DNA from 3 places in the Citrobacter enshiensis genome. Region 3 is predicted to be linked to each of the others. Evidence: riboswitches for the same ligand, from Rfam matches in the RefSeq annotation. Region 3 holds a riboswitch; each other region holds the start of a gene.
The links. Region 3 has a riboswitch for thiamine pyrophosphate ahead of thiM (hydroxyethylthiazole kinase). Riboswitches for the same ligand answer to the same signal wherever they lie in the genome.
Positions count from the first base shown of each region.

Region 1 (10,810 bases), 2.3 Mb from region 3:
TGTTGTGGCTGACGCCGGTGCTCCTCGCTATCGGGGTGATGGCGCTGGTGGCGTTGCTACGCCACCCACTAATGCCGGTCTATCTTGATATTCTGCGAAAAGTCGTGGGCTACTGAGGTCGGTTTATGCCGGATGGCGGTTTCACCTTATCCGGCCTACTCGCCGCCATCCGGCAATGCTATTTATGCTTTAATCCCCAACAGCGCCGACGCGCTGGAATGACCGCTTAACAGTTCATCCGTGGTTCCCTGCCACGCGATGCGTCCGTCGGCCACCACGATGGAACGTGTCGCAATGCGCGCCGCGTCCTCTATGCTGTGAGACACCATCAGCAGCGTCAATTGCCGTTCGCGACAAACGTCGCTGACCAACGCCAGCATTTCCTGGCGCAGGGCGGGGTCGAGTGCGGAAAACGGTTCGTCGAGCAGCAATATCGGCTGTTCGCGGACCAGGCAGCGCGCCAGTGCCGCACGTTGGCGCTGGCCGCCGGAAAGCTCGCCCGGTAAACGCGCCATCAGGTTATCGATCCCCATCTGACGGGCAATGTGCTGAATTTTCTCCCGCTGGAGCGCATTGAGCTTCAGTCCCGGATCAAGCCCAAGACCGATGTTTTGTTGCACCGTGAGATGGCTGAACAGGTTGTTTTCCTGAAACAGCATCGAGACCGGGCGACGGGCTGGGGGCGTGGTGGTGTGATCCTCGCCTCCAATCAGCAGAGTACCGCTGGCGGGCGCGAGGAATCCCGCAATGAGGTTCAACAAGGTGCTTTTCCCGGCGCCGCTGGGCCCCAGCACCGCCACCTGTTCGCCGCGTTCCACAGAAAGCGTAAAACGCATCGGCAAATGGTGATAAAGCCAGGTGATATCAGTCAGAGTTAACATGTCGCCCCGGTAGTTTTTCAATCACGGTAAAGAGCATAAAGCAGAGTATCAGCAGCAATAGTGCCGTTACCGCACCGTCCTGACTGCGGTAAGAGCCAATCTGCTGGTACAGATAAAATGGCAGCGTGCGGAAATCATCGTTGCCAAACAGGGCGACGACACCAAAATCGCCAATCGAAAGCACGCAGGCAAACGCCAGTGCCTGCGCCAGCGGCCGTTTCAGCGCGCGCAGTTCTACTACTTTCAGACGTGACCATCCCTCGATCCCCAGCGACTGGCACAGCATACTGTAACGTGCCGTCACGTCTCGCATTGGGTTTTCCAGCACTTTCAGTGCGTAAGGTATCGCCATTAACGCATTGGTGAAAATCACAATCCCGTCGGCCGACTCCGGCAAACCGATGCTGTTGTTCAGCAGCAGAAAAAAACCTGTCGCCAGGACGATGCCGGGCATGGCAAGAATCAACATGCCGCTCAATTCCAGTGTCTGACCTGCCAGCACCTGTTGCCGCGCCCGCAGTTCGCGACTGCTCCACAGCAGCATCATGGTCAGAACCACGCACAGCAAACCGGCGGCCAGTGCGATCCGCAGCGATGTCCACAGGGCCTGCCAGAGTACAGGCTGTACGAGCACATCCAGCAAATGGCGGTTGAAACCGTCAACAATGACCGCCAATAGCGGAGGCAACAGCAGCAGCAACGCCAGAATAATCAGCGCCGCGTCGGTCAGGCGGCTATGCAGGCGATCGTCCGGATCGCGCCAGCCTTGCACCAGCGTCGTCCCCGGCGCAATGGCCTTACTTAAACGCTGGCTGAGCAGCACCAGCGCCAGGCAGCATGTCATCTGGATCAACGCCAGTATTGCCGCCCGCGCAGGATCAAAGTCGTAACTGAGGGCCTGATAAATCGCCAGCTCGATGGTGGTGGCCTGGGGACCGCCGCCGAGTGAGAGAACGGTAGCAAAGCTGGCGAAGCAGAGCATAAAAATGAGCGCTGCCACCGGAGGGATCTGCCGACGCAACCACGGCCACTCCACAAAGCGGAAAAAATGCCAGCCGCGCATGCCTAGCTGCGCCGCAAGCTGTCGTTGTTCGCCGGGGATATTTTCCAGCGCCTGGAGCAGCAAGCGGCTGGCCATCGGCAGATTAAAAAAGACGTGCGCCAGCAGAATGCCCTGCAACCCGTAAGGCGAGAAATGCCACTCTAGCCCCAGCGCTTGCCAGAGTGTGGCGAGCCAGCCCTGGCGGCCGTAGACGCTGAGAATACCGAAAACGGCGACCAGTACCGGCAGAATCAGGGTCATGGCGCACAAGCGTAATAACGCCAGACGACCGGGGAAACGGCGTCGGTAAAGCGCCCTGGCAAGGAAAATCGCCGGGACCACCGACAACAGCGCCGAGAGAAACGCCTGCCAGAACGAAAAACGCACCACGTGCCACAGGTAGCTGTCCTGCCAAAGCGAGAGCCATTCTCCCTGCGGCGCGTTAAGCCAGAGCGCCAGAAATGCCGCCAGGGCGACGACCGCCATCAACGTGGCGGCGGAAAGCCCTGGTATCAGCCAGCCGGGAATTAACGGCTGACGGCGCGTTGCCATTCGCTGATCCATGCCTGACGTTGGGATGCCACCTCAGCAGGAGTGAACTCCAGGGTGGTGGCCGGTTTGGCCAACTGATCAAACCCGGCGGGCAGAGTGACGCGGGTGACAGGGTACATCCAGTTGCCGGTGGGGATGGCGTTCTGGAATGCCGGAGAAACCATAAATTTGAGGAATTTCTCTGCCAGTTCCGGCTGCTTGCTGGCGGCGGTACGCGCGGCGACTTCTACCTGCAGATAGTGGCCTTCGCTGAAGTTTGCCGCAGCGTAATGGTCTTTTTTCTCTTCGATAATGTGATACGCCGGAGAGGTGGTGTAGCTCAGAACCAGGTCGCTTTCCCCTTTCAGGAACAGGCCATAAGCTTCGCTCCAGCCTTTGGTGACGGTGACCGTTTTGGCCGCCAGTTTTTGCCAGGCTTCGGGGGCTTTATCGCCATAGACTTTCTGCATCCACAACATCAGTCCAAGACCCGGCGTGCTGGTACGTGGATCCTGATAAATCACGCGCCATTTCTGGTCGCTTTCGACGAGCTCCTTCAGGCTTTTAGGCGGGTTTTTCAGCTTGTTTTTATCATAAACAAACGCGAAGTAACCGTAATCGAAGGGGACAAAGGTGTCGTTCTGCCAACCGCCAGGTACGTTGACTGCGTCGGGGGCAATGCCGCTTTTCGCAAACAGTTTGGTTTGCGTGGCGGCGTCGAGCAGGTTGTTGTCCAGCCCGAGTACCACATCCGCTTTGCTGTTCTTCCCTTCCATGCGCAGGCGATTAAGCAACGAAACGCCATCTTCCAGCGCCACCATTTTCAGTTCGCACTGGCAGTCGGCTTCGAAGGCTTTCTTGATGGTGGGACCGGGTCCCCAGTCGGCGGCGAAGGAGTCGTAGGTGTACACGGTCAGGACCGGTTTAGCGAAGACCGGTGCAGCACACAGCACCAGTAAGGGAAGACATTTTTTTAACACTTTGCACCTCAGTAAAAGAGTGGCAAAGGACTTGAGCGTTAGCCTCAAATCCCTTCGCCGGCGTTATCCGGATCAGGTTCGACGGGTATTTTCTCAGCCCGCGCACATGGCGCAGCACCCCGTTGAGAACGGCACATTGTAATGATTACGTGAAGAAATCAAAAGGATTAAGGATCCGGTGGGGCAAACCACGCCGATTTAAAATCGAACCAGCCGAGCGTGTTCATCCGCAAGCCGCGCATACTGCGCTGTCCCTGAATGATCAGCCAGTGGTGAATAAGCGGCACAATCGCTTTGCTGGCGAGCAACTGTTGGCACCACGCGGCCAGATTCATCTCGCCTGCGTGCCACTGCGCGGCATCTTCTTTCCAGTCTCGCGGGATACAGTTTTGCAGCAGAGGCACTTCGCATAAGTGAGCGAACAGTGAGAAATCGAGCGGCAACGTAAAGTTGGCGCTGTTGAGCCAGATGTCGCTTTCGATCTCGCCTGCGTGCCACTGATCGTAGTCGATCTCCTGGATGTTCAGGTGAACCTGATGCTCTGCCAGCAGGGCGCTCATGATCTGGGCGATAACCCGATGTTCAATGTGTTCGCGATAGTACGTCAGCGTCAGGGTTTCCAACCCGGCAGGTTTTTCACCGCGCCCCGGCCGGGCATGGTGCCAGCGGGGCAGTAATCCATAGGCGGGGAACCACAGGCGCTGGTACTGCTCATCGGCGTGGTAAAGCAAATGGGTGGGAGAAAGCACGTGGCTTGCCCACTCTCTGACGTGCTGATTGGCGCCGCGATGGGTTCGCGCATCAAAGAGTAAATAGTAACAGCCTTCTTCAAGACGACTTTCAATGGCCTTTTCACTTTCTACAGTGCCTTCGAGCATCAAGCCGCATGCCGGTTCTTCGCTAATGTCCGGCAATACCCAAACGTTCACTTCATCAATGAGCGCCCGATAGCCAAAGTAATCATCAAAGGCGTGGATCTTCAGTTGATTACGCGTATTGCGTATGACGGCATACGGACCTGTGCCTATCGGATGGCTGGAAAAATTGTTCAGGGTTTCCCATTCTCGCGGCAGGATCATCGCCGGAACCTGGCCTAACAACCACGGAAGCCAGCGATCGGGTTGCGAGAGATGCACATCCAGCGTCCAGGCTGTCGGAGAGACAATCTGCGTAATATGCGAGTAGAGCGGCAGGGTGTTGATGCGCGTGAGAGACGCCACCACATCTTCCATTTCCAGCTCTCGCCCGTGGTGAAAGTGAATCCCCGGTCGCAGAAAGAATCGCCATTGCAAAGGGGAAATTTGCTGCCAGTGATGGGCAATATCGGCTTCCAGTTCCCCATTTTCCTCATTTACGCGGGTTAACGCGCTGAAGATTTGCCGGACGATGTGGGTTTCAGAACGGCGTAATGCGCTACCCGGCAGCAGGTTGTGCATCGGTCGATAGTAAAGCACGCGCAGGATATGTCGGCCCTGGCGGAAGCTGCGGCCCAGATGCGAGACCAGCATTTGCCGTACGGCTGTTTTGTCACCGACTAATTGCACCAGCTGGTCTATGCGATCCTGCTCCAGCAGGTCCTCCGCCCGCTGTTGTTGTAGCGCAAGTCCGGTATAGAGAAAGCTCAGGCGTGAGCGTTTACCGCGACCGACTTCGCCTTCCCAGGTCAGCCAGCCGCGCGCCTGCATCGTGTTCAGCAGCGTGCGCATATGGCGGCGGGAGCAACTTAGCAGTTCCGCCAGCTCATTCAGCGTGGTGTCTTGCGTTTTTCCGTCACAGCATTGCCAGAGACGGATGAACTGTTGTTGCAGACGACCTGAAGACATAAAAGAGGAACTCCTGCGCAAAACTCAGCAATTTTATAATCCCCATATTAGGTCAATAATGGATTTCGATGAAGCAATATGGAGAGGTCGTCTATGCGTCCGTTTTTTCTGCACTACTTTACCGCGACAGAAGGGTGGTCCTGGTTGGCTTGCCTGAGCGCGCCGCAGCGCTTAAAGATGCTCGAAGAACTGATGCAATGGGAGGTGACAGCCTGATCTCTGAGTTCCAAATTGCAGACATCATGTGTGACTGAGTATTGGTGTAGGCTCTGGCCTAAAATCACCCGCCAGCAGATAATACCTGCTGGCTTTTTTCGTTTCGGCAGCGCGAATAAGGAACTGTATGCTCTGGATTATGACGATGGGACGGCGTCTTAATGGTGTTTACGCGGCGTTCATGCTGGTTGCTTTTATGATGGGCGTGGCAGGTGCGCTTCAGGCGCCGACGTTGAGCCTGTTTTTGAGCCGCGAAGTGGGGGCGCAGCCGTTTTGGGTCGGGCTGTTTTATACGGTAAACGCCATTGCCGGGATCGCGGTGAGTCTGGGGCTGGCAAAACGTTCGGATAACCGGGGCGACCGCCGTCGACTGATCATGTTTTGCTGTCTGATGGCCATCGGTAACGCGCTGTTGTTTGCGTTTAATCGTCATTACCTCACGTTGATTACCTGCGGTGTACTGCTGGCATCGCTGGCGAATAGCGCCATGCCACAGCTGTTCGCGCTGGCGCGGGAATACGCTGACAGCTCAGCGCGGGAAGTGGTGATGTTCAGCTCGGTGATGCGTGCCCAGCTCTCGCTGGCGTGGGTGATTGGCCCGCCGCTGGCGTTTATGCTGGCGCTGAATTATGGCTTCACCACGATGTTTGCTATCGCGGCTGGGATCTTTGCCATCAGCCTGGTGCTGATTGCGTTGATACTGCCTTCGGTGGCGCGTGTTGAACAACCCGCCGATGCGCCTGAAACGCCGACCGGCGGCTGGCAGGATAAAAATGTGCGCATGCTGTTTATTGCGTCCACCTTAATGTGGACCTGCAATACCATGTACATCATTGATATGCCGCTCTGGATAAGCAGTGAACTAGGATTACCGGACAAACTGGCGGGGATCCTGATGGGGACGGCGGCAGGGCTGGAAATCCCGGCGATGATCCTCGCGGGCTATTATGTGAAGCGCTTCGGAAAGCGGCGCATGATGATCACGGCGGTCGCGGCAGGCGTCCTTTTCTATCTTGGACTTATCTTTTTTCACAGCCATGCGGCGTTGCTGGTGTTGCAACTGTTTAATGCGGTGTTTATTGGCATTATCGCGGGCATCGGGATGTTGTGGTTTCAGGATCTGATGCCGGGGCGGGCGGGGTCGGCAACAACGTTGTTCACCAACAGTATTTCAACGGGAGTGATCCTGGCCGGAGTTATCCAGGGCGCGGTAGCGCAAAGTTACGGGCATTTTGCCGTCTACTGGGTGATTGCGGCAATTTCTGTGGTGACGCTGGCGATGACCGGACGGGTAAAAGATGTATAAAAATGCCGGATGAGACGCGTTGCGTCGTCATCCGGCATCATCAGTATTAGCGTATAAACGCCGGTTGCTTCTCTTCGTATGTCGTAATGGCGTCTTCGTGTTGCAGCGTCAGCCCGATGCTGTCCAGACCGTTCATCATGCAGTGGCGGCGAAACGCGTCGAGCGTGAAGGGGTAGGATTTATCTCCCGCTTTAACCACCTGAGCCTCCAGGTCCACGTCGAATGTGATGCCCGGATTCGCCTGCACCAGGGCAAACAGCGCATCCACGTCCGCATCGCTTAACTTCACCGGCAGCAGCTGATTGTTGAAGCTGTTGCCGTAGAAAATATCTGCGAAGCTGGGGGCTATGACCACTTTGAACCCGTAATCCGTCAGCGCCCATGGTGCGTGCTCGCGCGAAGAGCCGCAGCCAAAGTTTTCCCGCGCCAGAAGAATGGAGGCCCCTTTATATTGCGGGAAGTTCAGTACGAACTCCGGATTGGGCTGCTGGCCATGTTCATCCAGGAAGCGCCAGTCGTTAAACAGGTGTGCGCCAAAGCCGGTGCGGGTGACCTTCTGCAAAAACTGCTTAGGAATAATCGCGTCGGTATCGACGTTGGCGGCATCCAGCGGGACAACCAGGCCTGTATGTTGGATAAATTTCTCTGCCATGGTGGTTTCCTTATTTGATGCTGCGAATGTCGGCAAAATGACCGGTAACGGCGGCGGCGGCGGCCATAGCCGGGCTGACTAAGTGTGTACGTCCACCGCGTCCCTGACGACCTTCAAAGTTACGGTTGCTGGTGGAGGCGCAACGTTCACCCGGATTCAGGCGATCGTTGTTCATTGCCAGACACATGGAGCAACCGGGTAAACGCCACTCAAAACCGGCCTCGATGAAGATCTTGTCCAGGCCTTCCGCTTCCGCCTGGGCTTTCACCGGGCCAGAGCCTGGCACCACCAGCGCCTGTACGCCCGGAGCCACTTTGCGGCCTTTGGCGATTTCTGCCGCCGCACGTAAATCTTCAATACGCGAGTTGGTGCAGGAGCCGATAAACACTTTATCAATAGCCACTTCCGTTAACGGAATGCCGGGTTTCAGTCCCATATAGGCCAGCGCTTTTTCGGCGGAGGCGCGTTCGACCGGATCGGCAAATGACGCGGGATCGGGAACATTCTCCGTCACAGAGATGACCTGTCCCGGGTTGGTGCCCCAGGTGACCTGCGGCGCGATCTCTTCCGCCTGCAGGGTAACGACGGTATCAAATTTGGCGCCATCGTCGGTCTTCAGGGTTTTCCAGTATGCTACGGCGTCGGTAAAATCTTTCCCCTTCGGTGCGTGCAGACGACCCTGTACATAGTTGAACGTGGTGTCATCCGGCGCGACCAGACCGGCTTTCGCGCCCATTTCGATGGCCATGTTGCACAGCGTCATACGGCCTTCCATGCTCAGGGCCTGGATAGCGTCACCGCAAAATTCAACCACATGCCCGGTACCGCCGGCGCTGCCGGTTTTCCCAATGATCGCCAGCACGATATCTTTTGCCGTAATCCCCGGTGCCGCAGTGCCATTAACTTCGATTTTCATGGTTTTGGCACGGCCCTGTTTCAGGGTCTGCGTCGCCAGGACGTGCTCAACTTCAGAGGTCCCGATACCGAACGCCAGCGCGCCAAATGCGCCGTGGGTGGCCGTATGGGAATCGCCACAGACAATGGTCATGCCCGGCAGGGTGATGCCCTGTTCAGGGCCCATCACGTGGACGATACCCTGATATGGGTGATTCAAGTCATACAGTTCGACGCCGAACGCGTTGCAGTTTTTAATCAACTCCTGCATCTGAATGCGGGCCATCTCACCCGACGCGTTGATGTCTTTGGTTTGTGTGGAGACGTTATGATCCATCGTCGCGAAGGTTTTACCCGGCTGGCGAACCGGACGGCCATGCGCGCGCAGGCCATCAAATGCCTGCGGAGAGGTCACTTCATGCACCAGATGACGGTCGATATACAACAGCGGGGTTTCGTTTGGTGCTTCATAGACCACGTGTGCATCGAACAATTTTTCATACAATGTTTTAGCCATGATTACACCCCTTCCGCGACATAGCGGGCGATGATATCGCCCATCTCATCGGTACTGACTGCGGCAGCGCCACGGGCTAAATCACCGGTGCGGATACCTTCTTCTAACGCGCGATTAATGGCGCTTTCTATTGCGGTTGCGGCGTCGTTTGCCTCCAGGCTGTAGCGCAGCAACAGCGCCAGAGACAGAATCTGCGCAATCGGATTGGCAATATTTTTCCCGGCGATGTCTGGCGCCGAGCCGCCCGCAGGTTCATACAGGCCGAAACCTTGTTCATTCAGGCTGGCGGAAGGCAGCATGCCCATGGAGCCGGTGATCATGGCGCATTCGTCAGACAGGATGTCGCCAAACAGGTTGGAGCACAGCAATACGTCGAACTGAGACGGATCTTTGATCAACTGCATGGTGGCGTTGTCGATGTACATATGCGCCAGTTCAACGTCCGGATACTCTTTGGCGATTTCATTGACGATCTCACGCCACAGAATGGACGTTTGCAGCACGTTCGCTTTATCAATCGAGGTCACTTTATGACGGCGCTTACGTGCCGACTCAAATGCAATGTGTGCAATTCGCTCGATTTCAAAGCGGTGATAGACCTCAGTATCAAAGGCTTTTTCATACTGACCGTGACCTTCACGGCCTTTTGGCTGACCGAAATAGATCCCACCGGTTAACTCGCGCACGCACAGAATATCGAAACCGTTGGCGGCAATATCCGCACGTAACGGGCAGAATGCTTCCAGCCCTTGATACAGTTTGGCTGGACGCAGGTTGCTGAACAATTTGAAATGCTTACGCAGCGGCAGTAAGGCGCCACGCTCGGGTTGCTGGTCAGGCGGCAGTTTTTCCCATTTTGGGCCACCGACCGAGCCAAACAAAATGGCGTCCGCTTGCTCACACCCTTCAACAGTGGCCTGCGGCAGCGGCTGACCGTGATTGTCGATGGCGGCGCCGCCTACGTCGTAATGGCTGGTGGTAATGCGCATGGCAAAGCGGTTGCGAACGGCATCCAGTACTTTCAGGGCTTGCGCCATGACTTCCGGGCCAATACCGTCACCCGGCAAAACAGCAATATGGTAATTCTTCGACATCACACGGTTTCCTTGTTGTTTTCGTTGTTCTGAGCTTTGCGTTGCAACTCTTTTTCGACTTCTGCCGCACGCCAGATGTTGTTCAGGACATGCACCATCGCTTTGGCGGAGGATTCGACGATATCCGTCGTCAGGCCGACACCGTGGAAACGGCGACCATTATAGTTGGCGACGATATCCACCTGACCCAGCGCATCTTTACCGTGGCCTTTTGCCGTTAAGCTGTATTTCACCAGCTCGACGTTGTAATCAGTGATACGGTTGATGGCCTGGTAGATCGCATCGACGGGACCGTTGCCGTTGGCCGCTTCTGCCTTCACTTCGTTACCGCAGGCCAGTTTGACGGACGCCGTGGCGATATCGTTCGAACCGGACTGCACGTTGAAATAATCCAGACGGAAATGCTCTGGTTCTTCCTGCTGTTTATTAATGAACGCCAGCGCTTCCAGGTCGTAGTCGAATACCTGGCCTTTTTTATCCGCCAGTTTCAGGAAAGCGTCATACAGATTGTCCAGGCTGTATTCGTTCTCTTTATAACCCATCTCATCCATACGGTGTTTTACCGCCGCACGGCCTGAGCGTGACGTCAGGTTCAACTGAACCTGATTCAGACCGATCGATTCTGGGGTCATGATTTCGTAGTTTTCACGGTTTTTCAGCACGCCATCCTGATGGATGCCGGAGGAGTGGGCAAAAGCGCCGCTGCCAACAATCGCTTTGTTCGCTGGAATCGGCATGTTACAGATTTGGCTGACTAACTGGCTGGTACGCCAGATTTCCTGGTGATGAATGCGGGTCTGTACGTTCAGGATATCTTTACGCACTTTAATCGCCATGATCACCTCTTCCAGCGAACAGTTACCGGCACGTTCGC
Region 1 is NZ_CP119862.1:4,028,166-4,038,975, reverse strand. Features, by position in the region: gene P2W74_RS19210 (DedA family protein) at 1-116, shown strand, start outside; gene thiQ (thiamine ABC transporter ATP-binding protein ThiQ) at 183-881, opposite strand; gene thiP (thiamine/thiamine pyrophosphate ABC transporter permease ThiP) at 865-2,475, opposite strand; gene thiB (thiamine ABC transporter substrate binding subunit) at 2,451-3,434, opposite strand; TPP riboswitch at 3,466-3,566, opposite strand; gene sgrR (HTH-type transcriptional regulator SgrR) at 3,602-5,257, opposite strand; gene sgrT (glucose uptake inhibitor SgrT) at 5,351-5,473, shown strand; gene P2W74_RS19180 (sugar efflux transporter) at 5,601-6,779, shown strand; gene leuD (3-isopropylmalate dehydratase small subunit) at 6,826-7,431, opposite strand; gene leuC (3-isopropylmalate dehydratase large subunit) at 7,442-8,842, opposite strand; gene leuB (3-isopropylmalate dehydrogenase) at 8,845-9,936, opposite strand; gene leuA (2-isopropylmalate synthase) at 9,936-10,810, opposite strand, start outside.
Region 1: linked by a shared signal. The riboswitch ahead of thiB (thiamine ABC transporter substrate binding subunit) and the one ahead of thiM (hydroxyethylthiazole kinase) in region 3 are both predicted to bind thiamine pyrophosphate.

Region 2 (10,810 bases), 2.0 Mb from region 3:
GGCCTGCCTGCCGCATCATCCATACAGGGGTGATATCAACGGGCTGGCGCAGCAGCGCACGCAGGTAACGATCGTTTTTCAGTTCGGTCATTTTTACATTCCTTTAGCGTTATGCGCCCAGTGTATCATGTCACTCGTACTCTGCCCGACACATTGCCACCGTATCTTCGATCAACCGACGTGCGACAGTGCCCGGCGGCGGCAGTAACGGAAGATCGTCATAACGGTACCAACCCGCGTCCAGTAACTCCTTCGGATCGATCACAATCTCCCCGCTGTCGTACTCCGCCATAAACGCCGTCATGAGCGACATCGGGAAGGGCCACGGCTGAGACGTGACATAGCGCAGGTTCTTCACTTTAATACGGCTTTCTTCCATGACTTCACGCGCCACCGCTTGTTCCAGGGTTTCCCCCACTTCAACAAATCCGGCCAGCACCGTATGCACACCATTGCGATGGCGGGTATGTTGGGCGAGCAAAAGGGTGTCATCCCGGCGAATAGCCACAATAATACAAGGGGCTATTTGAGGGTAATAGCGTTCGCGGCAATGGCTGCACAACATGGCCCATTCGGTTTTACTCGGGTACATCGAATGACCGCAGTAGCCACAGAATTTATGCGAACGGTAAAACTCCGCCAGTTGCACGCCGCGCCCGGCCAGTTGAAACAGGCCGACATCCTGATCGATAACCTGCCGTACGGATCCCATATCATGGCGGCGATGCTGCTGTACCAACCAGACGGGTTCGCCTTCCCACTCCCCGATCTGGAGTGCGCGCTGCCCCGTCAGATCAAAACTTGCCGCTTCGCCATGTGGCAGCTCTCCGCGAGGTAGCCATATTTTTTGCTCATGACTGACAATCCACCAGCCGCTGTCTAATTTTTCAATTATACGATCCATATCTCTTGCGCTACCTTTGCTTCACAGGCATGTTGTTTACATTATTTTTACATTTTTGAGTGAGCAGTTTTTTGAATCTAAACTTGCGGAGTCAATCATGTTAAACCAGCTGGATAACCTGACAGAACACGTCAGAGGAAGTAATAAACTGGTTGATCGCTGGCTACATGTACGTAAGCATCTGCTCGTGGCTTACTACAATCTGGTTGGCATTAAGCCTGGCAAAGAATCGTATATGCGCTTAAACGAAAAAGCGCTGGATGATTTTTGTCAAAGCCTGGTCGATTACCTTTCCGCCGGACACTTCAGTATTTATGAACGTATTCTCCATAAATTGGAAGGTAACGGGCAGCTTTTAAACGCAACGAAAATCTGGCCATTGCTGGAAGCCAATACCCAATGCATTATGGATTACTACGACTCCAGCCTGGAAATGGCCATCGATCATGATAACTACCTTGAATTTCAAAAGGTTTTATCAGATATCGGCGAAGCGCTGGAATCCCGATTTATCCTTGAAGATAAGCTAATTATGCTGGTCTTTGACGCGATGCACGACAGCGCCAGGGATAAACGTCCTGCTTGAGTTCGACGCTATTAACGCGTAACTTACTTTTATCGCCCCCTTTAGCGGGGGTTATTTCTTGTCGGAGTGCCCAGTGTGAAAGCACGGGCTGAGACCGTTAATTCGGGATCCGCGGAACCTGATCAGGTTAAAACCTGCGAAGGGAACAAGAGTCAATCTGCTATTGCATCGCCATTGCGGCGATCGTCTCTCTTGCTTCATCCGTCGTCTGACAAGCCATGTCCTTACTTTTTTGGAATGAGCTATGTCTGCAACAAAATTAACCCGTCGCCAGCAACGCGAACACGCCCAACACTTCATCAATACGCTGGAAGGCACCGCCTTTCCGAACTCCAGACGGATCTATATCACCGGCTCGCAGTCGGATATCCGCATCCCAATGCGCGAAATCCAGCTTAGTCCGACGTTAACCGGCGGCACAAAAGACCATCCACAATACGAAGAAAACGAAGCCATTCCGGTGTATGACACCTCGGGCCCGTATGGCGATCCTGATATCGCGATTAATGTTGAACAGGGTCTGGCAAAACTGCGTCAACCGTGGATTGACGCCCGCGCCGATAGCGAAGCACTGACCGACCGCAGCTCTGCCTATACCAAAGAGCGTCTGGCCGATGACGGCCTCGATGAACTGCGTTTTAGCGGCCTGTTAACGCCGAAACGTGCCAAAACCGGAAAATGCGTCACGCAATTGCATTATGCGCGCCAGGGTATCGTCACGCCGGAGATGGAGTTCATCGCTATCCGTGAAAACATGGGGCGCGAGCGCATTCGCAGTGAGGTGTTACGCCACCAGCATCCAGGCGAAGGCTTTGGCGCACGCCTGCCGGAAAACATCACCCCGGAGTTTGTCCGTGATGAAGTGGCCGCCGGACGCGCGATTATTCCTGCGAACATTAACCATCCGGAATCTGAGCCGATGATTATCGGCCGCAACTTCCTGGTCAAAGTAAACGCCAATATCGGCAATTCGGCGGTCACGTCTTCCATCGAAGAAGAAGTCGAAAAACTGGTCTGGTCCACCCGCTGGGGGGCAGATACGGTGATGGACCTTTCAACGGGCCGCTATATCCACGAAACCCGCGAGTGGATCCTGCGTAACAGCCCGGTGCCGATCGGTACTGTGCCGATCTACCAGGCGCTGGAGAAGGTCAACGGGATCGCCGAGGATCTGACCTGGAAAGCCTTCCGCGATACGCTGCTGGAACAGGCGGAACAGGGGGTGGATTACTTCACCATCCACGCAGGCGTGCTGCTGCGCTACGTGCCGATGACCGCTAAACGGCTGACCGGGATTGTCTCGCGCGGCGGTTCGATTATGGCGAAATGGTGCCTGTCCCATCATCAGGAAAACTTCCTCTACGAGCACTTCCGCGAGATTTGCGAAATCTGCGCCGCCTACGACGTTGCGCTCTCTCTCGGCGATGGCCTGCGTCCTGGCTCAATTCAGGATGCCAACGACGAAGCGCAGTTTGCCGAACTGCACACCCTCGGTGAACTGACCAAAACCGCCTGGGAATATGACGTGCAGGTGATGATCGAAGGCCCAGGGCATGTCCCGATGCAGATGATCCGCCGCAACATGACCGAGGAACTGGAGCACTGTCATGAAGCGCCGTTCTACACCTTAGGCCCATTGACCACTGATATCGCACCGGGTTATGACCATTTCACTTCCGGGATTGGCGCGGCGATGATTGGCTGGTTTGGCTGCGCGATGCTCTGCTACGTCACCCCGAAAGAGCACCTCGGCCTGCCAAACAAAGAAGACGTGAAACAGGGGCTGATTACCTACAAAATCGCCGCGCACGCCGCCGACCTGGCAAAGGGCCATCCGGGCGCACAAATCCGCGATAACGCCATGTCGAAAGCGCGTTTTGAATTCCGTTGGGAAGACCAGTTTAATCTGGCCCTCGACCCGTTCACCGCCCGCGCGTACCACGATGAAACGCTGCCGCAGGAATCGGGCAAAGTCGCCCACTTCTGCTCAATGTGTGGGCCGAAGTTCTGCTCGATGAAAATCAGCCAGGAAGTTCGCGACTACGCCGCCGCACAAACCATTGAAGTGGGCATGGCAGACATGTCGGAGAACTTCCGTGCCAAAGGCGATGAAATCTATCTGAAGCGGGAGGAAGCCTGATGTACCAGCCTGATTTCCCAACTGTCCCTTTCCGTCTCGGACTTTATCCGGTGGTGGACAGCGTACTCTGGATTGAACGCCTGCTGGAGGCGGGCGTGCGCACGATTCAACTGCGGATTAAAGATAAGCGCGATGAAGACGTCGAAGCGGACGTTATCGCCGCGATTACGCTGGGGCGTCGTTTTGACGCCCGGTTGTTCATCAACGACTACTGGCGACTGGCGATCAAGCACAACGCGTACGGTGTCCATCTGGGTCAGGAAGATCTCGAAACCACCGATCTGAAGGCGATTCAGGCGGCAGGGCTGCGCCTTGGCGTCTCGACCCATGATGATATGGAAATTGACGTGGCGCTGGCCGCGCGTCCTTCGTATATCGCGCTGGGGCATGTCTTCCCAACACAAACCAAACAGATGCCCTCCGCCCCGCAAGGGCTGGAACAGCTGGCACGCCATATTGAACGTCTGGCTGATTATCCTGCCGTCGCCATCGGCGGGATTAGCCTTGAGCGCGCGCCTGCGGTACTGGCTACCGGTGTCGGCAGTATTGCCGTCGTCAGCGCGATTACGCAGGCAGCAGACTGGCGTGCTGCCACCGCGCAGTTGCTGGAGATCGCAGGAGCTGGCGATGAATGATCGTGACTTTATGCGCTACAGCCGCCAGATCATGCTTGGCGATATCGCGATTGAAGGGCAGCAAAAGCTGCTCGCAAGCCACGCGCTGGTCATCGGTTTAGGCGGATTAGGCTCGCCCGCCGCGCTCTATCTTGCGGGTGCGGGCATCGGCACGTTGGTTCTGGCTGACGATGACGATGTGCATCTGAGCAACCTGCAACGGCAAATCCTCTTCACCACCGATGATATCGCCCGCCCAAAATCGCACGTCACGAAGCAGAGGCTGGCGCGCCTCAACCCGGATATTGAACTGGTGGCGTTACAGCAACGGCTCACCGGCGATGCGCTTCGACACGCGGTAGCAAATGCTGATGTGGTGCTGGATTGTACCGATAACATGGCCACCCGCCAGCAGATCAACGCCGCCTGCGTCGCGCTCAATACTCCACTGATTACCGCCAGCGCCGTTGGTTTTGGCGGTCAATTGATGGTTCTGACACCCCCCTGGGAGCAGGGTTGTTATCGCTGCCTGTGGCCGGACGACGAAGAACCGGAACGCAACTGCCGTACCGCAGGCATCGTTGGGCCAGTGGTCGGCGTGATGGGCACATTGCAGGCGCTGGAGGCCATTAAACTCCTGAACGGCATGGAAACGCTCACGGGTAAACTGCGTCTGTTTGACGCCAAAACCAGCCAGTGGCGCAGCCTGGCGTTACGACGCGCCAGCGGCTGCCCGGTATGCGGAGGGCAACATGCAGATTCAGTTTAATGATCAGCCGATGCAGTGCGCCGGGGGAATGTCTGTTACCGACCTGCTGAATCAGCTCGACCAACTCAAGCCTGGTGCCGCGCTGGCGCTGAATCAACAGATCCTGCCGCGCGAACAGTGGGAACAGCAAATCGTGCAGGACGGTGATCAGATCCTGCTTTTTCAGGTTATTGCCGGGGGCTGATATGTTACGTATTGCAGATAAAACGTTCGACTCACATCTGTTCACGGGGACCGGGAAATTCGCCTCTTCATCCTTAATGGCAGAGGCGATTCGTGCCTCCGGCAGCGAGCTTGTGACGCTGGCGATGAAGCGCGTTGACTTGCGTCAGCACAACGACGCTATTCTGGCACCGCTCATCGAAGCGGGCGTCACGCTGTTGCCCAATACCTCTGGCGCCAAAACGGCGGAAGAGGCCATCTTTGCCGCGCAATTAGCGCGGGAAGCGCTGGGCACTCACTGGCTGAAACTGGAAATTCACCCCGACGCGCGCTGGTTGCTACCAGACCCGATAGAAACACTGAAAGCCGCCGAGGCGCTGGTCAAGCAAGGTTTTGTGGTGTTGCCCTACTGCGGGGCCGACCCGGTGCTGTGCAAACGTCTTGAAGAGGTCGGCTGTGCCGCCGTGATGCCACTCGGTGCGCCGATTGGTTCAAATCAGGGGCTGGAAACCCGCGCCATGCTGGAGATTATTATCCAGCAGTCAACCGTGCCGGTCGTCGTCGATGCGGGGATCGGTGTCCCTAGCCACGCCACACAGGCCCTGGAATTGGGTGCCGACGCCGTGCTGGTGAACACGGCGATTGCGGTGGCTGACGATCCGGTGATGATGGCGAAGGCCTTCCGTTTGGCGGTGGAAGCGGGCATTCTGGCGCGTCAGGCCGTACCGGGAAGACGTAGCGCACATGCTCACCCCACCAGCCCGTTAACCGGATTCCTGGAGACATCGGCATGAAGACGTTCACCGACCGCTGGCGCGAGTTGGACTGGGACGATATCCACCTGCGCATCAACAGCAAAACGGCTGCTGACGTCGAACGGGCGTTGAACGCCACGCAACTGAGTCGCGATGACATGATGGCGCTGCTCTCTCCTGCTGCAAGTGCGTACCTGGAGCCGCTGGCACAACGGGCGCAACGCCTCACCCGCCAGCGGTTTGGCAATACGGTCAGTTTTTACGTCCCGCTCTATCTTTCCAACCTTTGTGCCAATGACTGCACCTATTGCGGCTTTTCGATGAGCAATCGCATCAAGCGCAAAACGCTGGATGACAATGAGATTTCCCGTGAATGTGAAGCCATTCGTGCCCTGGGATTTGAGCACCTGCTGCTGGTAACCGGAGAGCATCAGGCGAAAGTAGGCATGGACTACTTTCGCCGCCATCTGCCGGCCATCCGCCGCCAGTTCGCCTCTTTACAGATGGAAGTACAACCGCTGTCAGAGGCAGAGTACGCCGAGCTCAAAACCCTGGGACTGGATGGCGTAATGGTCTATCAGGAAACCTACCATCAGGCGATGTACGCACAGCACCATCTAAAAGGGAAAAAGCAGGACTTCTTCTGGCGGCTGGAAACGCCAGACAGGCTGGGTCGTGCGGGGATCGATAAAATCGGGCTGGGTTCGCTGATTGGTCTGTCTGACAGTTGGCGGGTTGATTGTTATATGGTGGCTGAGCATCTGCTCTGGATGCAGAAACAGTACTGGCAGAGCCGCTACTCAATCTCTTTCCCGCGTCTGCGTCCGTGCACGGGAGGGATTGAGCCCGCGTCCATCATGGATGAGCGTCAACTGGTACAAACCATCTGCGCATTTCGCCTGCTTGCTCCGGAGATCGAACTGTCGCTCTCTACGCGTGAATCGCCGTGGTTTCGCGATCACGTTATCCCCCTGGCGATTAACAATGTCAGCGCGTTTTCGAAGACACAACCTGGCGGTTATGCTGATGATCACCCTGAACTGGAGCAGTTTTCCCCGTACGACGCCCGGCGTCCTGAAGATGTTGCCGGGGCGCTGGCAGCGCAAGGATTACAGCCGGTCTGGAAAGACTGGGACAGCTACCTGGGGCGTGCCTCGCAAGCGCGGTGAATCAGATTGTAATCGGCTGAATAGTTTACGAGACAATACGTAATGTGAAAAACGGGAGATAGCGTTCAGACTCCCGTTTTTTTATGTTGTCGATGTCAGCAACGGAAGCTGACCAGGGCGGAATTTTTCTTCCTCATTTTCGCCCTGCCCTCAAACCGCTGTGTAGCACAAAATTCTCTTTACGCCATAAGCAGAGACAATCTTATTTGTTATTAAGATAAATCATCTTTAGCTATATCCCCACAGTTATAATTGCATACATTCTGTCCTGATGTGCGGAACTCTGTTGTCGGCTTTACTCACCTTTTCAGGACTTACACCTTCAGGGATGACTCACAGCCAATGGCACGTCACAATAGAAAACTTTCCTTCACGACCCCCATGTTAGTGAGTTTCGGGGGGATTTTGCTCAGTTTCATTCTGATCGCAATTTTCATCACCTTCACGCAGCGAAAAGATTTCCTGGAGGATTACCACAACATTAACCGCAACTTCACGCATAACCTTGCGGTTAACTATACGGAGACGTTGCTGCGCGAAAACGACTATATCCTCGCGCGTGCGGCAACCTTTTTTTCTCGTGAGGACAAGCTCAATGAAACGGTGAATATCAACCCAGAGGAAGGTCTGAGGTTGCTAATGCAGTTACAGACGCTGATGCCAACCGTCTCTTCCATTTCGCTGGCGGATACCGAGGGCAATTACCTGCGAGCCCCGGAAGTGTTAACCGATGAAAATAGCAAAGCATTTGATGCAAAAACGCGTCCATGGTTTGTACACCAGGCAAAAGCCAGTACATTCAGCCACTATACAAATCCTCACATGGACTACTTCACCCATTACCCAACGGTGGCCATCTACAAGCCGGTCATTTCGCCCGAAGGCAAACTGAAAGGCAGTGTCGCGTTTCACCTTGATCTCACGTCAATGAGTTATACCCTGCGTCAGATGGTTGCCCCTGTTCAGGGTGAATTTTTTGTCGCTGACCGTGATGGGAAAGTTGTGTTGCATCCGGATACTGGCGCGTTATTTAAACAGTATGTCAGTGAAAAGATGATGGACAAGATGACCAGTGGTGAAGGGTATGTTTTAGATTCAGAAAGTAATGTCTGGTACTACTATTACTCTTTTACGAATCCAGACTGGTTTGTCGTTTACCGGGTCTCTGACACCATGCTGATGGATCTCACTCGCCACGAAACCAATATTGTGTCCTGGGGATTCGCGCTGGCAGCCATGATGGTCGTGCTGTTTGGGCTTTATCTGCGGCATACCTCCCGAACGGTATTGATGAACATCATCAACGCCATCAAGACAGGGGATGTGAATCGGGCGCCCCGACTGGAAGCCATGCTCAGTAAGGCCATCGAGTTAAATAAAGAGCGTGAGATGGCCTATGTCCGCCAGGCGACGATTGACGCACTGACTGGCTGCAAAAACCGTCGCGCGTTCGACAGTGACATTGCCGTGCTGATGAACGATCACCAACCCTTCACCCTGGCGCTGGTGGACATTGATAATTTTAAATCTATCAACGACACCTGGGGACATCTGAGCGGCGACATTGTTCTGCGTAACGTAGCCCGCGAAGGCATTCAGGTGATGCAGCCCCGTTCTGTTTCGCTTTACCGTTATGGCGGTGAAGAATTTGCCGTTCTCTTTGCAGGCGATCATGCTAAAGAAGCTTTTACGTTGCTTGAACAATGGCGCACGATCGTCGAGCAGAGAACCTGGCGCGAAGAGAATCTGGTCGTCACCTTCAGCGCGGGTATGAAAGAGTGGAATATGGAATCGCTGGAGCAGTTAATCATCAGTGCCGATGAAGCGCTCTATCGCGCCAAACAACAGGGGAAAAACCGTATCCTGCCAATTCCTCATCTGTAAATATTCTCAAGCACCAGGCCCGTCACGACGGGCCTTTTTGATGCGTCCTGCCTTACCGTAACCGGTTTCATTTTTTATGGCGTATCTTTGTGATGCTTTACACACATTCACTTTAAGACAGTTGTCCTCTCCCCTGTCAGGGACTAAAGATGAATGACCAGGGAAATTGTGAGAGCCCATTATGAAGAATATCGTTTTATGCTGTGCTGCCGGAATGTCCACCAGTATGTTGGTACAACGAATGAAAGACGCTGCGCAAAAAAAAGGCGTTGAGGTCAATATCAAGGCTGTTCCTGTTGCTGAATTCAAAGAGAATATTGCCGCGGCGGATATTGTCCTGCTTGGTCCACAGGTGAAGTATGAGCAGGCGAAGCTTCAGGCGCTTGCCGACCCATTAGGGAAGAAAGTCGCGGTGATCGATATGATGGATTACGGCATGATGAAAGGTGATGTCGTGCTGGAGAAAGCCCTCAAGCTTATGGAGTAAGGACATGGAAGAGTTAGAAACTATCATCATGGAGCTACTGGTGAATGCAGGCGCCGCGCGCAGCCAGGCGCTGACAGCACTACAACTGGCACGTAAAGGCGATTTTGCGGGCGCAGAGCAGGCAATGGAAGAGTCACGCGATTACGTCAAACTGGCGCATAAAATCCAGACGCAGCTTATCGGTATTGACGAAGGTACGGGCAAATTACCGGTGAATCTCATCACCGTTCACTCCCAGGACCATTTGATGAACGCCATGGTGATTCAGGATCTGGCGGGAGATATGATCGAACTTTATCGTCGATTGCCGCCGGTAAATTAATACGCATCATGTTTTGCCGGATGGCGTCACAAGCGACTTATCCGGCCTACAAACGGCATGCCCGAGGGCAAAAAAAAACCCGCCGAAGCGGGTTTTTTATTATGGTCATCAACGATTAATCGTTGTCAGACCCACCCAGGCCTGCGTTCAGCAGCTCTGCCAGGCTGGCAGTCGCATCTTCAGCAGTCACCTGCGGCGCTGCAGGCATTTCGCCAGCGGCACGGCGGCGCATACGATCCTGGTGGTACGCATAACCGGTACCCGCCGGGATCAGACGACCCACGATGACGTTCTCTTTCAGACCGCGCAGTTCGTCGCGTTTGCCCGCCACAGCTGCTTCGGTCAGGACACGCGTGGTCTCCTGGAACGATGCTGCAGAGATGAAGGACTCGGTTGCCAGAGACGCTTTGGTGATACCCAGCAGGTCGCGGGAATACGTTGCCGCAACTTTGCCGTTCGCTTCCAGATCGCGGTTAGCGATCTTGACGCGGGAGTATTCAACCTGCTCGCCTTCCAGGAAGTCGGAGCTACCTGCACTTTCGATGGTCGCTTTACGCAGCATCTGACGAACGATAACTTCAATGTGTTTATCGTTAATCTTAACGCCTTGCAGACGGTATACGTCCTGTACTTCGTTGGTGATGTAACGCGTTACCGCGTGTACGCCACGAAGACGCAGGATGTCATGCGGTGCTTCCGGACCGTCGGAAACCACATCACCACGTTCTACACGTTCACCTTCGAACACGTTGAGCTGACGCCATTTCGGAATCATCTCCTCGTACGGATCGCTGCCGTCTAACGGAGTGATCACCAGACGACGCTTCCCTTTGGTTTCTTTACCGAAGGAAATGATACCGCTGATTTCCGCCAGGATTGCCGGCTCTTTCGGACGACGTGCTTCGAACAAGTCCGCAACGCGCGGCAGACCACCGGTGATGTCCTTGGTACCGCCGGATTCCTGCGGTACACGCGCCAGGGTGTCACCAGAACTGATCTGTACGCCATCTTCCAGCTG
Region 2 is NZ_CP119862.1:4,577,878-4,588,687, forward strand. Features, by position in the region: gene hemE (uroporphyrinogen decarboxylase) at 1-91, opposite strand, end outside; gene nudC (NAD(+) diphosphatase) at 131-904, opposite strand; gene rsd (sigma D regulator) at 1,002-1,490, shown strand; TPP riboswitch at 1,543-1,652, shown strand; gene thiC (phosphomethylpyrimidine synthase ThiC) at 1,735-3,630, shown strand; gene thiE (thiamine phosphate synthase) at 3,630-4,265, shown strand; gene thiF (thiazole biosynthesis adenylyltransferase ThiF) at 4,258-5,013, shown strand; gene thiS (sulfur carrier protein ThiS) at 4,997-5,197, shown strand; gene thiG (thiazole synthase) at 5,199-5,969, shown strand; gene thiH (2-iminoacetate synthase ThiH) at 5,966-7,099, shown strand; gene P2W74_RS21800 (sensor domain-containing diguanylate cyclase) at 7,442-8,983, shown strand; gene P2W74_RS21805 (PTS sugar transporter subunit IIB) at 9,165-9,470, shown strand; gene P2W74_RS21810 (PTS lactose/cellobiose transporter subunit IIA) at 9,475-9,792, shown strand; gene rpoC (DNA-directed RNA polymerase subunit beta') at 9,908-10,810, opposite strand, start outside.
Region 2: linked by a shared signal. The riboswitch ahead of thiC (phosphomethylpyrimidine synthase ThiC) and the one ahead of thiM (hydroxyethylthiazole kinase) in region 3 are both predicted to bind thiamine pyrophosphate.

Region 3 (10,810 bases):
GCGCGGCGGTGATTGACGTGATTGCCGATGCCTGGGCTCTGCCCTGGCGCGGCTGCGACATTGAGTTAAAACAACAGGGTGTGCATGTTGGCGGCTGCGCGCTGAATATCGCCGTGGCCTTAAAACGTCTGGGGATTGAAGCCAGCAATGCCCTACCGCTGGGCCAGGGCGTATGGGCGGATATTATCCGTAACCGAATGGCAAAAGAGGGTTTACAGAGTCTGATCGACAACGCCGAAGGTGATAACGGCTGGTGTCTGGCCCTGGTGGAGCCTGATGGCGAACGCACCTTTATGTCATTCAGCGGCGTAGAAAACCAGTGGAATAGCGACTGGCTGGCGCAGTTGTCCGTCCCCCGCCAGAGTTTGCTCTATCTCTCCGGCTATCAGCTCGCCGCCCCTTGCGGTGAACGGCTGGTGTGCTGGCTGGAAGGTCTGGACGACGTGACGCCTTTTATCGATTTCGGCCCACGTATCGGCGATATTCCAGAGGCATTAATGTCACGGATTATGGCACTGCGTCCTCTGGTGTCTCTCAACCGCCAGGAGGCGGAAATCGCCGCCGAACGCTTTGAACTCAGTACCGAAATGACCGCCTTTGGCGCAGCCTGGCTGGCGCGATTTTCCGCGCCGGTGGTCGTGCGCCACGATAAAGACGGCGCATGGTTCTTCAGTCAGCACGCTGCGGGCTGCGTCCCGGCGTTTCCGGTCGAGGTCGTAGACACAATCGGCGCGGGAGACAGCCATGCCGGAGGCGTGCTGGCCGGACTGTCATCCGGCTGGTCACTGGCAGATGCCGTACTGCTCGGCAACGCAGTGGCATCCTGGGTGGTTGGGCATCGCGGGGGGGATTGCGCGCCGCTGCGCGAAGAACTACTCCTCGCACACAAAAACGTATAGATCGCTGCGACAGTAGCTGATGCTGTACTCAATGGGCCGCTGTTGTTGATCAAGCGCCACCTGCTTTATCACCAGCACCGGCACTTTGCTGTCCATCTGAATATGTGACTGAAACTCGGCATCCGGCATACGAGCACTCACGCGAGAACGCGTACGCTGGGGAAAAATGTGCTGGCTGCGAAAATAGTCATACAGTGAGACGCCAATGGCATCCACGTCATGAATAAGATGCACCGGCACCCATGATTCTTCGATGGAAACCGCGTCCTCATCCACATAGCGAATGCGTTTTAGCAGGAAGACCTCACTTCCGGTCGCGATCGCCAGTTGTTGCGCCACCTCGTCCGGGCAGGTAACTACGCGTTTATTGACCCACAGCGTATCGGGCTTTTTACCGCGTAGGACCACCTGCTGAGAAAAACCACGTGCCTCTTTCAGGGAATACTCAAAAATATTGTTGATTTGCGTCCCATATCCGCGCGCACGGGTCACCACCCCTTCTTCTTCCAGCGATTGCATCGCTTTACGAACCGTAATTCGCGAAACGCCAGTCAACTGGCTAAGATCACGCTCACCAGGCAAAATATTGCCATGTTCAAGAATACCGCTGCGCACAGCATTCTTGACCGTTTCTGCAAACTTCATGTAAAGCGGCGTATTATCCGCCGCTGAAATTCGTTCGTTCAGTTGCGCAATCAGCCGGGTATGCGATTGTTCCATTTATCTTTTTCCTGGCAGACGAGTCTGTTGCCAGTATACTACCATTACCACCATGCGTGGAAATGATGTACCGGCCCAATCCCCTCGCCCACTTCCAGCGTATCTGCCTGAGCCAGCGCCGCAGAAAGCCAGATTTTTGCCTCCTGCACCGTTTCGGCCCAATTTTGGTGGCGAGGACGAAGCGCCGCCAGCGCCGCCGACAGCGTACAGCCCGTGCCATGGGTGTTTTTGGTGTTCACTCTGGGAGCAGTAAAACGCATCTCCCCTTCGCGCGTAAACAGCCAGTCCGGGCTTTGCGCATCATCCAGATGTCCCCCTTTCATGAGCACAGCGCCGCAGCCCATCGCCAGCAGCGCGCGACCCTGCTCCCGCATTTCCCGCTCGCTTCGCGCATGCTCAGCGTTCAGCAGCGCTGCGGCTTCAGGTAAATTTGGCGTAATAATGGATACCTGCGGCAACAAGCGGGTTCGCAGCGTCTCGATGGCGGAAGGCGAAAGCAGCGGATCGCCGCTTTTTGCCAGCATGACGGTATCCAGCACCACATTTTTCACCTGATGGCGCTGTAAACGTTCGGCCACCGCCTCTACGATATCGGTTTCCGCCAGCATACCGATCTTGGTGGTATCAATTCGCACATCGTTGAACACAGAATCAAGCTGCGCCGCGACAAAATCAGGTTCGATTCGGTAGACCGACTGAACGCCGCGCGTATTTTGCGCGACTAACGCGGTAATGACTGAGCAACCATACGCACCGAGTGCCGAGAATGTTTTCAGATCGGCCTGAATTCCCGCACCGCCGCTGGGATCCGTGCCAGCAATGGTTAAAGCATTTATCCGTTTCATGCATATTCCTCCGCGTTCAGGTTATAGAGAGCATCAAGAAAAGCGGGAATAAAACTGCCAGGTCCCTGACTGCGGGCGGTTGCCAATTGTCCGGCTTGCTTCATCCAGCTACAGGCGGAGGCGACATTGTCCAGCGTATTCCCCGGCAACGCACAGCAGGCGGCAACCACCGCGGATAAAGCACACCCCGTTCCCACGACACGCGTCATCAATGGTGAGCCACCGGTGACACTGACTGCACGTTGACCATCGGTCACATAATCCACCTCTCCCGTCACCACCACGACACTTCCGCACTGACGCGCCAGGGCTCGCGCTGCGGGTAACGCCGAGGTTGCTGTATCGGTCGTGTCCACTCCGCGCCCGCCCGCAGACATTCCGGCAAGCGCAAGAATTTCAGATGCATTACCGCGAATAGCGGCAGGTTGCAGCGCCAACAGATTCAGGCAAAAGCGACGACGGAAATCGAGCCCGCCCACGGCGACAGGGTCAAGCGTCCAGGGGGTATTGGCAATGCGCGCCTGCTCCACCGCCGTGCGCATGGCTTCAGCGCGCGCCTGTGTCAGTGTTCCGACATTAATCAGTAGCGCACTCGCGATAGCGGCAAACTGGCCCGCTTCTTCAGGTTCAATCACCATGGCAGGCGAAGCGCCTAACGCCAGCAATGTGTTCGCCGTAAACGTTTGTACGACGTCATTCGTCATACAGTGCGTGAGGGGAGAAAGTGTTCGAAATTGGTGCAAGGTGTGAGCCGCCAGAGCGCGGCTGTGCAGGTCAGGCTGCATGTTCAGCTCCTGCCCGCGTGAAGAAGATGAGACACGAGCAGTGTCAGACTTCCCTACGCTGGCATTATCCAGATCAGGTGGTACGGGTATTTCTCAGCCTTCACAAAGAAGGGCACCCCGAGTCGTTGAGTAGTACAAATCTCTTTAATATTAACAGAGTAAGGAAAGCAGTACGCGATTGCAAGCCCTTGCTCACAGCCTGACATCCTCGCTACGCCATTAGCAGCCGGAGGGTGAAAGTCGTAAATTACGCCAGCAAATATCACGCCCATTTCACCGTAAATATCTCATCCGGTAAACGCCTTCAGGCATTCGCTAAACGGTAAAGATGACGTTATTGAGCATGGTATCTGTGATTAATGTTATGTATATTTTTCACATATCAATATCACTTGTTCTACTTTAAACAACCTAATAAAACCACTCTATCTAAAATATTAACACCATGCATAACCAATAAACCCAAAATGTTGTAGGAAAAATAAAGCAGCAAAAGGAAATAATAACCTACATTACATAATCTCATTCTTAGATTAAATATAATTCACTCCCTCCACTCTTTATTCTCTTATCTTCTATTGATCTGGGTAACAGCAGATTTTTACACCTCACACCTTTAGCTATTCGTGCCATACGTGATCTGCGTCAAAGTTTAACCTATCACGTTGCTGGATAGTTTATTCGCGTTACTAAAAAAGGAAATTAGTCACCACTCGGTAAGATATTGTCTGGAAGAGACAAAGATCGTCTCAACGCTTAAAAATAAGAGTAATAACACTTATGTTAATTTCTTGTAGGAACGTTTAAATGAAATTTGTTAAATCTGCGGTTTCTGTTGTTGTTTTTAGCGCCATTGCCATTTCTTCTGCTCATGCTGCCAGCGTTGGTTATATCGGTACGATAGATGGTACAAATACCTTTATCGCTGTTAAAGGGGTTGATGAGTCTGTTAAAACATACGACCTGGATCAGATTCAAAATAATACCAATCGCATTACGTCTGTCGATGCTGATTTAAATAGCACGAAAGATGCAGTCATTGTCGTAAACCAGAAAGTGGACGATGTTCAAACACAAGCCGATTTACACACGGGTCAAATTGCCTCTAATAATCATCAAATCGGTATTTTATTTAACACCAAAGCGGATCAGAGCACTGCTGATAGTGAAACGGCTAACCGTGTGAGTGGGGATAAGAATTTGCAAACGCAAATCACCACCAACAAATCCGACCAGCAGCAAGTGAATCATGCGTTGTTGAATCAAAATATTCATGAAGATACACGCATCAAAGCACTTGAAGACGCCCCTAAACCAAAAGATGGCAAAGATGGACGTGATGGTGTCACCACCACGGTGACGAAAGTCGATAGCGCGACGCAATCGAAAGTCGCCGGTAATAGCCAGGCGATTGCCGCTACCGCTAAGCAATCGGCAAATGTCGCGCAAGACCTTCAGGATGCGAAGCAGTTTTTCACTCAACAGCAAGCCAGCAGCAATGCGCAGTTCAATTCGTTAAAAGATGAAGTCGACAGTAACAAAAAAGAGGCTCGCAGCGGCGCTGCTTCAGCAATTGCGATTGCTTCAATGCCACAGGTTCAGGCAAGCCAGGCCATGATGGTTTCTGCGGGTGTGGGTTCTTTTAAAAATGAGCAAGCGTTAAGTGTTGGTGCATCGTTCCACGCAGGCAGTAACACCATTATCAAAGCAGGAATTAGCGATTCAACCAATAATGATTTTGCGATGGGCGCGGGTGTAGGCATCGGTTTCTAATAATAACAATCCCCCTTATAAAACAGGGGATGATATGAAGGCATATTTCAAATAGATAAAGGTATATGATGAAAGGTATTCTTATTCTGGCCACCGTGTGCTCTATTCTGAGTGGCTGCTCTACCTCCGCTTCTCGTATGGCGGCATGTGAGTCGCAAGGCGTCAGTCGTGATGCTTGCTATATTGCAGATCAAAACCGTCAATCGGCGATTAACGCCGCAGCGGAGAAACAAGCGTTAGAAAACGCCAACGCGCTGTACAGCAATAAAACTGACCAGACTCACCACCATCGCAAAAGCGCCAACAGCGAGGGTTATTAATGAAAACGCTGATTGTATCTATAGTTCTGGCTACCCTGGCCACCTCTCCGGCTTTTGCTATCAGTCATTCTTATCGTGATAAGCTGGCGAAATCTGGCTGTACGCAAGTCGAGGATGCGGCCGGTACTTGTGGTAATCACCAGGCTGTTTCTGATAGCCAAACAATCATCAAGCACTATGACGGCTTAAAAATCATCTGGAAAATTAACGAGAGCGTCACGGTCGATGGTAAACCGGCGGCGGTGATTGAATCCGGTGGATACGGTGCCACATGGCAACAAGGGATCTATAAAATCATCACTTATAAAAACCATAAAATTGCCGTAATGAAGAATGACCAATTTGCTGGATATGCAAAGTAAGTAATATCAGGCTTAAGGACAAACCACCATAAAACACTTTATTGAATGCTTTTTTAATACATATCGACCTCTGCTACTCTTTGCATAATAAAATAATATCTATTTTTGGTAAGGTTAGTGAAATGATACAGCCCATTTACATTAATGCGCTCGTGAATTCTGTTTCTGAGCGTAATAGAAAAATTAAATTCGAACCTAATAGCCTGGATCTTTTTAACGTCTCTGAATTGTTCCGAGTCTTCAATCAGGCTAAAGTAGAGATCAACGGCGATAATATAAAAGCACTCGAACTGGCTACAAATCTGATGCTTGATAACTTTGAACAAAGTGAAAACTTTGTCGCTATCAATAATGATTACTGGTGCAATAAGATATACTTCAACTTATTCCTGAAAGCGTGTAGCCCACTCTATGCCGACGGGGTGAATGAAATTGAACACAATGGCGCGACTACATACCGCGACATTGCGATTGCGTTAAGCAAACAATACTCCGTCTATTGCCCTTGTGGTAATGATCGTGAAGCCTATGTAGCATACTGTATTTTTTGTTTATCCGAGATATTCAAAAAACTTGATAGCATTTATGATTTTGTTATTGCCCATCTTTTGCATTTTGATAAATTATCGGATTCAGCTAACCTTACCCCAGAAATGAGCAGTCAATTTGTTGATAAATGTTGGCAAATTTCATTTCAATCCATTAGTAGCATGTTGGAGGAACAAAATAAAACTGATCCTTCATATCACGATGTTGACAGTTTTTACATTCGTTATCGTAATGTTATTGGCGTTATAAAAGAAGGGACTGAGCATCTGGCGGAGAGTTTACAACCTCAACGGCCTCAACCACCTGAAAAACCGGCTAAATATGGTTTCCTGAATCATTTATTTAGAGGGAAATGATCAACATGAGGCGTTTGATTGTCGCCTGTTTAATGACAGCATATATCAACGTGCTTGCCGCACCTGCTGCTTTTACTGTTGTGTATAAATGCAAAGATACGGGAGCTAAGTTAGTCGTTAATTCTGGATGGGGTGAAAGTCGTGCCTTAGCGACTAACAGTGCTGGAAGCTATGAAATCAACGGCAAGATCGCTACTACTTCCGCTACGGGTTTAGGCGGGTATATAGAAATAGCCAGAAGCGCCGATAATAAAACCTTCTATGAAGTTATTACTGATGAAGATGGGAAACATTCCATCAGTGCGGGTAACTATCCCTCCTCCACAATCTGGGGCAATGATTGCCCTATCATAGCAACCTTAGATCATACTAAAGGCGAGTAATGAAACGTTTAATTCTGGCGGTTCTTGTGGCATCTTCTTTTGCGGTTAATGCTGCAGACAACGCGGTATTGAAGGTGATTGCTGATGCAGCAAAAACCCCTCTTTGGAATTCATGGGTAGAATATAAAGAAGAATTTTCAAAATCTTCATGGGTTTTTAACATAAATCCAGACTACAAATACAACTCACCACAAGTAAAAGAGTATAAACTTAGTCAGGTGTATAAAGATTTTAAAAGCAATGAAATAAAAGCCAAAAAACTTTATGGCGAACACCCCTTTTTTGTTCCAGTCACTATTAAAGAAATTGGTTATGATGCGTTTAAAGAGACTCGCGTTAGCGCATCTGTCAGTGATTTTGATAACGTTTTCTTTAAAGGTATTCCAGAAGATAAGTTAATGAATCTTGAAGCAGGACAGAAAATTGGGCTTATTTGTCAGGGAGGCGATTTTATCGCGATAATACCCGTGATAAAAAACTGCCAACTTTCACAAGATTATATAAAATCCATCCCCTCTAATGTTCCTGCTAACATCACGGTTGATAATGTAGGTGCTAATCTGCAAACCACCGATCTTTTGTTTACGTATATTGCTATGCGCACTGCGTATGGCGCTGAAAAATTTGACAAAATGGACGCAGGGAATATTGACAAAGTATGGTCCGAGATTGCATTGAGGCCAAAAAGCAAAATATCCAGAGCTATGGCAGAAGCAGGTAAACATCTAAATTTAAGTCTTTCACAGGCGCAAAAAGAAGCCATCACTGAACAACTAAAAGCTAACGATCCAGAAGGTTATGCAAATATTAATAAGCAACACTAACAAAAAAGCACTCATACGAGATGTCACTGGGGACACTATTGACGCACTATCCTGTGCCAGTAGTCCATGTATGTTCTGGCCCTGACTGTGCGAAACTCTGCCTGCATCATGCAATGCTCATTGACCTGGATGATTCTTAAAACCTCTGTTCGCAAAAGGTACTACGGCTTAACGATACCGCTTGCCCGTACTTTCGTTTACACTTTTTACGAAATAATGGGTGTGATAACAAAAAAGTGCTTGTCACACCTACCACGCAGTGGGAATGATACACGGCTGAATTTGATGACCCGATAAAGTAGAAAGTGGAGAGTATATGGGTATGAAGAAAAAGATGTTGATAGGCGCCCTGATGTTAGCAACCAGCACCGTCTGGGCCGCTACAGGAGCCAAAACAGGCATCGCTCAGTACGAATTAAGCGGATTTGTTGCCGACTTCACCCATTTCAAACCCGGGGATACCGTCCCGCAATTGTACCGTACTGATGAGTACAAAATTAAACAGTGGCAACAGCGCAACTTGCCTGCTCCGGATGCGGGAACCCACTGGACCTACATGGGCAGCGCTTACGTTCTGATCAACGATACCGATGGTAAAATCGTGAAAGCCTACGACGGCGAGATTTTTTATCACCGATAAACCAATCCCCCCTCTTCTCAGAGGGGGAATACAGAGCCTGTTCTCTTTATTATTCATCTTGTATTCTTTCTTACACTCGCTGCAATAACAGAAACTGTGACAGCATTATTATTGCTAACCTTTCCTGTTTTATTTATTTTCCACAGAGATGATGCGCTACCCTGTGCTAGCGCATTCACAATAAAACCTGGTAGGGTGATAAATTTATAGAACTAACCCCGCACAATAAATATGACGGCGTTGTATTTGGATTTCAGACAAGTACGTTATTTTAAAAAAAGATAAGCGGAATTGAAGGCATGGCTGGCTAAAATCATTCACCACACCAACTGAATGTTGATATGGTGAATGTGTTAAACCCGTAAATTAGCGAAAATTAGACTGCGCGGAAGGCAATTTCGCCCGGGATAACTTCGCCCTGCCAGTACAGTTGCGCTGCAACACGGTCAGCCAGGTCGCGGTACATGGCCGTGAATTCACTGTCAGGACGGCTGATTACCGTCGGCGTTCCCCGGTCAAGATCTTCACGCAGGCTGATATGCAGCGGCATCTGTCCCAGTAACTGAGTACGGTACTGCTCTGCCAGCTTCTGCGCGCCGCCCGTGCCGAAGATCGGCTCATGATGACCACAGTGGCTACAGATATGCATACTCATGTTTTCAACAATGCCAAGCACAGGCACTTCGACCTTCTCGAACATCACAATGCCTTTTTTGGCGTCGATAAGCGCAATGTCCTGCGGGGTCGTGACGACCACAGCACCCGTCACAGGAATGTTCTGTGACAGCGTCAATTGAATGTCACCGGTTCCCGGCGGCATATCCAGAACCAGGTAATCCAGATCGGGCCACAACGTCTCCTGCAACATCTGCATCAGCGCTTTGCTGGCCATCGGACCGCGCCATACCATGGCATTATCTTCTGTCACCAAATAACCGATAGAGTTCGTCGCCAGCCCATGAGACATGATCGGCGCCATGTGGGTGCCGTCAGGTGACGTTGGACGTTGATTTTCCGCACCGAGCATCGTGGGAATAGACGGACCGTAAATATCCGCATCCAGAATACCGACCTTCGCCCCTTCAGCAGCCAGCGCTAATGCCAGGTTCACCGCGGTAGACGATTTACCCACCCCGCCTTTACCGGAACTCACCGCGATAATGTTCTTCACACCGTTAATACCCGGCTGGTTTTTCACGCGCTTAAGCGTCGCAATGTTGTGCGACAACTTCCAGTCGATCGCTTTTGCGCCCGTGATCCGCAGCAGGTCACCGCTACATTGCTCTTTTAACACCTCAAACGCGCTGTGCCAGACAAACGGCATGACCAGCTCAACGTGCAGCGTGTCATCCATCCAGGCAACGTGATGCAACGCTTTAAGCGTTGTAAGATTATGCTTCAAGGTGGGGTGCTGAAAATTCGCCAGCGTCCCGGCGACCATAGCGCGCAAGGTTTCTGGTGATTTGGCCTGGGATTGTGCGTTCATCCCGACTCCTTTTTGTTGTTCTGAAAACACGATTGTAACTACCTAGTCTACTCCAGTGGTAACAAATATTCATTTATGGATAAATGCCCTTATCGCTTGGCGTAGTTATTCCCTTTCAGGTAACATCAGAACCCCCTTTTAATAGAGAAGAAGTAATACCTACTATGACTCAAGTCGCGAAGAAAATTCTGGTAACGTGCGCGCTGCCGTACGCAAACGGCTCTATCCACCTCGGCCATATGCTGGAGCACATCCAGGCTGATGTCTGGGTCCGTTACCAGCGAATGCGCGGCCATCAGGTTAACTTCATCTGCGCAGACGACGCCCACGGCACGCCAATCATGCTGAAAGCACAGCAATTGGGCATCACGCCTGAGCAGATGATTACCGAAATGAGTCAGGAGCATCAGACTGATTTCGCAGGTTTCAACATCAGCTATGACAACTACCACTCGACGCACAGCGATGAGAACCGTGAATTGTCCGAGCTGATTTACTCGCGCCTGAAAGAGAACGGTTTTATCAAAAACCGCACCATCTCTCAGCTTTACGATCCGGAAAAAGGCATGTTCCTGCCGGACCGTTTTGTCAAAGGCACCTGCCCGAAATGTAAGGCGGCGGACCAGTACGGCGATAACTGTGAAGTCTGCGGCGCGACCTACAGCCCGACTGAGCTTATCGAGCCGAAATCCGTTATTTCCGGCGCTACGCCGGTGATGCGTGACTCTGAACACTTCTTCTTTGACCTGCCCTCTTTCAGCGAGATGCTTCAGGCGTGGACCCGCAGCGGCGCGCTGCAGGAGCAGGTCGCAAACAAAATGCAGGAATGGTTTGAATCCGGCCTGCAACAGTGGGACATCTCCCGCGA
Region 3 is NZ_CP119862.1:1,693,958-1,704,767, reverse strand. Features, by position in the region: gene P2W74_RS08170 (PfkB family carbohydrate kinase) at 1-899, shown strand, start outside; gene P2W74_RS08165 (GntR family transcriptional regulator) at 873-1,619, opposite strand; gene thiD (bifunctional hydroxymethylpyrimidine kinase/phosphomethylpyrimidine kinase) at 1,664-2,464, opposite strand; gene thiM (hydroxyethylthiazole kinase) at 2,461-3,249, opposite strand; TPP riboswitch at 3,283-3,379, opposite strand; gene P2W74_RS08150 (YadA C-terminal domain-containing protein) at 4,057-5,022, shown strand; gene P2W74_RS08145 (hypothetical protein) at 5,088-5,342, shown strand; gene P2W74_RS08140 (hypothetical protein) at 5,342-5,704, shown strand; gene P2W74_RS08135 (hypothetical protein) at 5,827-6,609, shown strand; gene P2W74_RS08130 (hypothetical protein) at 6,615-6,992, shown strand; gene P2W74_RS08125 (hypothetical protein) at 6,992-7,816, shown strand; gene P2W74_RS08120 (RcnB family protein) at 8,133-8,456, shown strand; gene apbC (iron-sulfur cluster carrier protein ApbC) at 8,833-9,942, opposite strand; gene metG (methionine--tRNA ligase) at 10,107-10,810, shown strand, end outside.